DNA from 2 places in the Luteibacter sp. GL_149 genome. Region 1 is predicted to be linked to the other one. Evidence: predicted binding sites of a transcription regulator. Region 1 holds the regulator's gene; the other holds the start of a gene.

What was found. The regulator FliA, encoded in region 1, starts transcription of late flagellar genes. The targets are predictions, from matches to a motif close to TAAAGTTTNNCNNNCNNNGGCCGATAA.
Region 2: AC3IR3_RS11840 (GGDEF domain-containing protein) is a predicted target of FliA. The motif match lies at 1,782-1,808, and genes of this name have one in related genera.

The regions. Positions count from the first base shown of each region.
Region 1 is NZ_CM174395.1:3,484,916-3,488,121, forward strand. It holds gene AC3IR3_RS15325 (protein phosphatase CheZ) at 1-583, opposite strand, end outside; gene cheY (chemotaxis response regulator CheY) at 592-990, opposite strand; gene AC3IR3_RS15335 (RNA polymerase sigma factor FliA) at 1,055-1,786, opposite strand; gene AC3IR3_RS15340 (MinD/ParA family ATP-binding protein) at 1,783-2,658, opposite strand; gene flhF (flagellar biosynthesis GTPase FlhF) at 2,727-3,206, opposite strand, start outside.
Region 2 is NZ_CM174395.1:2,691,344-2,694,549, reverse strand. It holds gene AC3IR3_RS11845 (DUF885 domain-containing protein) at 1-540, shown strand, start outside; gene AC3IR3_RS11840 (GGDEF domain-containing protein) at 568-1,626, opposite strand; gene AC3IR3_RS11835 (oxygenase MpaB family protein) at 1,907-2,827, opposite strand; gene AC3IR3_RS11830 (CorA family divalent cation transporter) at 2,832-3,206, opposite strand, start outside.

The DNA.
Region 1 (3,206 bases):
GCGGCGCGTTGCTGCCGGCCAGCGAGCCGGTCAGGCGAACCAGTTCCAGCAGCGACGATTCGACCTTGCCCATGAACTGCTCCACCTGGGCAACGCGCTGACCCGAGATGTCCTGCCACGACTGGGCTTCGACCAGTTCTCCAAGGCCGATATCGCAGTTCTGCGCGAAGTCGCCGACACGCACGGCGAGCGCCGTGGCATTGATGCCGAACGCGGGATCGGAGGTTTCCAGCACGAGCAGCTCGTCCGCCTGCGTGGCAAGCGCCTGTGCCTGAGGACGCAGCTTTTCGCTGAAATCGAGCGTGCTGTGGGCGGCCTGCGCGCTCATTTCCAGCACATCGCGAAGATGCTTGCGTGCGTCGCCCATGCTGCCCGGCACACCATCGCCGGAGACATCGGCGGCAAGACGGCGCACGGAATCGTGCAGATCGCGCGCAAGGCAACCAAGCGCGTGGAACAGGTGCTGCTCGCGGCTGCGCAGCAGACGATCGAGTGCCTTCTCGAAGGCGGCACGGTCGTCGGCGTCGAGAAGCTCACGCAGTTCGGGGACGACTTCGTGGTCGGCGTTAAGCGAGATGTTCATGATGTCCCTTAGCCGGCCGCCGCGAGGCGTTCGAAAATCTTGTCGAGTTTTTCTTTGAGCGTGACGGCCGTGAAAGGCTTCACCACGTATCCGTTCACGCCGCTCTGAGCCGCCGCGATGATCTGGTCGCGGTTGTTCTCCGCGGTAACCATCAGCACGGGGATCGACTTCAGCTTGGCGTCCGCGCGAATGGCGCGAAGCAGATCGATGCCGGTCATGTTCGGCATGTTCCAGTCGGTGACGACCAGGTCGAACGCCTGCGCACGCAGCGACACGAGCGCCGCGGTGCCGTCTTCGGCTTCATGGATGAGCCCGTTGGTGAAACCGAGCTCGACCAGGAGGTTCCTGACGATACGTCGCATGGTGGAAAAATCGTCCACCACGAGGATCTTCATGTTCTTGTCCAAAACGCTACTCCGCCTTGACCGCGCGTTTACTGTTGATTCCGACGTCGCCGACGAAGCGGCGCCATCACGTTCTTGCGTTCCATCCCGTCATACGCGCACGAAGCCGGATCAGGGCCTGCCCATGGATCTGGCATACCCGCGATTCACTGACTCCCAGGACCGCGCCTACTTCCTTGAGATTCAGTTCTTCCTCGTAGTACAGCGACATCACCAGCTTCTCGCGTTCGGGCAGACCGTCGATCGCCGCGACCAGCGCTTCGCGCATGCCCGCTTCCTCGAACAATCCTTCCGGACCCTGGGCGTCCGGGTCGGCCACGTCGATCGCCGCGCCTTCGTCGCCCTCGGGGGCGGAAAGGCTCAGCAGTCGCGCGCTTGCCGCGTCGGCCAGAATCTGGTTGTACTCGAGAGCGTCGATTCCGAGACGCTTCATTACCTCTGCGTCTTCGGCATCGCCACCCGTTTCATTTTCGATCTGTCGTGTTACCTCCGCGACTTCGCGCAACTTTCGATGCACGGAGCGCGGCGTCCAGTCCGTCTTGCGCAGTTCGTCCAGCATCGCGCCCCGGATGCGGATACCCGCATAGGTCTCGAAGCTGGCCGCGCGAGTCGGCGAATAATTTCGCGCGGCCTCAAGCAGTCCGATCATGCCGGCCTGAATGAGGTCGCCCACGTCGACGCTTGCCGGCAGACGGCCCATCAGGTGATAGGCGATACGCCGGACCAGCGGCGCGTGGATACGCACCAGTTGATCCGCCGGGATTCGCGTGACTTCCAGGTATTCGGTCGCAACGCTCACAACGGCAGCCCTCCCCCCATGGAGGCCCGATCGGCGAAAAAGCCGATCCGACCCTGTGCCCGGGGTTCGGGTTCACCCCATGTATCGACCGCACGTGCCAGATTCTTGAATCCGACCGCCGATCGACTGCTCGGCCACGCTTCGACGACCGCGGCCTGGCGACGAATCGCCTGGCGCAGATACTCGTCGTGCGGGACCATACCCATGAAATCCAACGAAACGTCGAGGAAACGGCCGGTAACGCGCGACAACTTCTCGAATAGCTGCCGCCCCTCCTGGGCGTGGCGGACCATGTTGGCCACGACCCGGAAACGGCCCACGCCGAACTCGCGGCTCAGGACCTTGATCAAGGCGTAAGCATCGGTAAGCGACGCCGGCTCGTCGCAGACGACGACCACCACCTCATCGGAGGCCGCGGCGAACATCGACACGCTGTCGGAGATGCCCGCGGCGGTATCGACGATCAGGAACTCGGGGGGAACGGCATATTCGTCGAACGCGCGGATGACCGCGGCGTGTTCGATGTTTGGCAACTGCGCCATGCGGCGCGCGCCGGACGTGGCGGGAATGACCTTCAGACCATGCGGCGCCTGGAGTATCAGTTCCTCGATCGTGCACGCCCCATCGAGCATATGCCCGAGGTGGCGGGTCGGCTGCAGGCCAAGCAATACGTCGATATTGGCCATACCGAGGTCGGCATCGAGCAATACGACATCGCGACCGCCCATGGACAGGGCCATCGCCAGGTTGACGGCGACGGTTGTCTTACCCACGCCACCCTTGCCACCCGCGACGGCGATGCTGCGGCATGGTTTGCGCTCGGCGAGCCAGTTGATACCGGCTGCCTGGCTAGTGGTCACGGGTGTGGTCATGAAAGGGCTCGCTACCGCCATTAGGGATTCGAGTCCAGATGCCTGGTTCACTTCGATGGACTCCGGGGTCAGACCGTCGTCGCCGGAACCGGGAAGCCAAAACGATCGGCTAGCACGGCGGCGTCGGGTTCGTCGTTACGATTCTTGAGGAGTTGCGCCGCGTGGCAGACCAGCTTGCGCGAGTCGGCTACGGCGATGTCCTCGGGTACGCGCTGACCGTCCGTGGTGTAGTCGAGCGACAGACCATGCCGGATCAGCGCCGACAATGCACCACCTAATAGCGGGGCTTCGTCGAGCTTGGTCAGGATGGCTGTCTGTGGAGCAATGGGTGCATAGGCGCGAATGGCACTGTCCAGCGACTGGGACTGGGCGTTCGCCGCCAGTACCAGGCACACGCGCACGTCGGACGACGCGCGCAGCGTTTCGAACTGTTGCTGCAGCTTCGGGTCCGTCCCCGCCATACCGGCGGTGTCGACCAGTACGGTGTGACGTCCGCGCAACTGGATGAGCACGTTGCGCAGACTGGTAGCGTCGTGGGCATTGAACAC
Region 2 (3,206 bases), 790 kb from region 1:
GTGCACGAAGCCTATCCCGGCCACTACATCCAGTTCCTTTGGATGCACCAGGTGGACGATCGTGTGCGCAAGCTCGTGGGTGCGAACAGCAACGCCGAGGGCTGGGCGCACTATTGCGAGCAGATGATGCTGGACGAAGGCTTTGCACAGGCGTTGTATCCGAACGATCCGCGCCAGCAGAAACTGCTGAAACTGGGTCAGTTACAGGATGCGTTGCTGCGCAACGCGCGCTTCATCGTCGGCATCAAGATGCATAGTGGTCAGATGACGTTCGATCAGGCGGTCGACTTTTTCGTGAAGGAAGGCTATCAGTCTCGCGGCGTTGGCCTGATCGAAACCAAGCGTGGCACGTCCGATCCGACTTATCTCTATTACACGCTCGGCAAGCTCGAGATCCTCAAGCTGCGCGCCGATCTACAGGCAAAGCAGGGGGCGAAGTTCGACGTGCATCGGTTCCACGACGATTTCATGCGGCAGGGTTTCGCGCCGATCAAGATCGTGCGCCGCGCCATGTTGCACGACGATTCGGCGCCGTTGTGACGGGCCGACGCCTGTAAGGGCGTCGCTTCAGAACAGGTCGATGCTTCCCGCGGGCATCGGCGTCGCCAGTTCGCCGCGTTCGGTCAGCGCTTCGTAGCCATACACGCTGTTGCGGCCGTTCTGCTTCGCGAAGTACAGCGCCTTGTCGGCACGGTCGAGCACGATTTCCGGATAGTCGTGTTCGCCGATAAGGGCGTATCCGATGCTGACGGTGACGTTGCCGACCTGAGGGAAGTTGTGATCGGCTATGTGCTGGCGGAAGCGATCGAGCGTCGCGTTTACCGATGCCTCGTCGACAGCGGTGATCAGCATGACGAATTCTTCGCCGCCGAAGCGAAACAGGATATCGGACTGGCGGAAGGACGCACGCATCCGCTGGGCGAGCATCAGGATCACTTCGTCGCCGTAGACATGGCCGTAGGTGTCGTTGATGCGCTTGAAGTGGTCGATGTCGAGGATGGCGAGCCATATCCGCGAATCGTCGACGGCCGTGCGCCGCTCGTTGTCTTGCCTGAGCGCGCGTTCGGCATGCGATTTCAGCAGCCGGCGCAGGCGCTGTTCGAAACTGCGACGGTTGTACAGGCCGGTGAGCTTGTCGCGCTCGCTCTCGTTGAGCAGGGCGATGTAGTTGCCGTAAATCCGCGAGAAGCCGTCGATCAGGGGACGGATGGCGTCCAGCGGTTCGCCCGATTCGAGCATCAGCGCGCCGATGGCGACGTGGTCCCGCTGTACGGGAACGATCAGGCGCGATACGCCGTCGGGCGTAATTTCGCTGATGGCCTGGAGCGTATCCATGCTGCGGATCAGGCTTTCGGCGAGTACGGCGTCCTGGTGCGTGCCGACCGCATTCACGACCAGTGTGTCTTCGTCGTTCCGGGTGCACACCACCAACGATTCGATCGGATGGTGGGGATCGTCGCCGCGTTTGCACAGAGCGACCGACCCGACCGTGACCAGCTCGGCCAGCGAGAGGACCAGGCTGTGATCCAGGGCGTCGATATCACGGTGATGCGTGAACTCGGCCACGGAGGCGAGCAGCCGCGATTCGGGCAGGGCGTCGGAAGCGAAGGGCCATGTGCCTCTCATGCCGGCACGGCCCGACGCGAGGCATCGGCCTCGGGAAGGTTCTTCGCTGGGTTGTTTCCTGATGGCACCGACGGCTTCCTCCCCCGAGTAGATGCGCTCAACGCCCCGTGTTCAACCACGTACTGTCGCGCCTGAGGACATCTCTCCTTAGTCCTTTAGCGGCAACGCAGCCCCTTACTTTAGTCGAAATGCAAGTCGATGTGCCAATTTGTGACGTAGTTCCTTGCCTGATGGCGCCATGCCATCCGGATCGAGGCGGATTTTCGGCAGGAGGGGGTCCCTACCAGCGGGTCAGCAGTTCGGGGGTGACGCCCACGCGCCGGCAGGACCGCGATGCGACGCCGTCCTTCAGTGCGCGGCGGAAAAGCGGCGACATGCCTTTCAACGTATGTGCGGCCAGGCGGGCGCCGCGACGCTGCGAGGCGGTGCGTTGAAGGGCGTCCTCGGCCCAGGCCGGAAGCAGGGCCGCGCCGGCGCCGAGGAACAGTTCGCGGGACAGCCCGGCCATGGGGACCGGAAGCAGGATGCGCGACAGCACGTCGAGGACGACGCGCGAGCGCTCGCCATAGACCAGGCGAGGGAGCATGGCGGCAAAGTACGCCTCCACTTCGCGTTCGGATGCCGGTACGTCACGCGCTCCCAGCGCTTCCGCGACCCGGCGCGTTTCGTCGTAGTAGGCATCCGCCGCGCCGGGTGGGAGGTCCGCGCGGCAGTATCGGCGGTAGCCGGTGAGGAAGCTGCTCATCTCGGTGACGTGCACCCAGGTCAGCAGGTCGGGGTCGTCGGCGGAGTAGGGAACGCCGGCTTCGGTGACACCACGCACCTGGCCATGAATGCGGCGCACGCGGTCGATCAGCGCATGCGCGTCGGCGGTCGGGGCGTAGGTGGTTCCACCGACGAAAGCCGTCGTGCGGCGCAGGCGGCCGACCAGGTCTTCGCGAAAGTTCGAGTGGTCCCATACGCCCGCCAGTGCTTGCGGATGCAGGGTCTGCAGCATCAGTGCGCACAGGCCGCCGGAAAGCATGCCGGGAAAATCGGCGTTGATTTTCCAGGTGACGCTGTTGGGGCCGAACAGGCCGGCATCGCCCACCGGGTGGTCGTAATCGATACCGCTGGCCGGATCGCGGGGAAATGCGCTGAGTACCCAGCGACGTATCTGGCCGCTGACGGGGCCCATCAGGAAAGAGAGGGGAGGGCTCATACAGTCAGTCGCCCGATAGCCAGCCGCGCCACTTGAAGAACAGCACGGGCAGGATCGTGCTGATCGCGATCGCGGCGAGTGCCAGCGGGTAGCTCCAGTACCAGTCCAGTTCGGGCATGTGCTTGAAGTTCATGCCCCATACGCCGGCCAGGATGATCGGCGGAATGGTCGCGACCGAAGCGACCGTCAGCACCTTCATCACATGGTTCTGATCCGTATTGATGAAGCCGAGCGAGGCGTCGAGCAGGAACTGGAGCTTGTTGGTCAGCTGATCGTCGAATTCGTCCAGCGTGCGCAGGTCGTGGTCCACGACGCGCAGGCGAACTTCGACATCGTCGGACATCCATTCGGGCGACTTGCTGCGAACGAACGATACGAT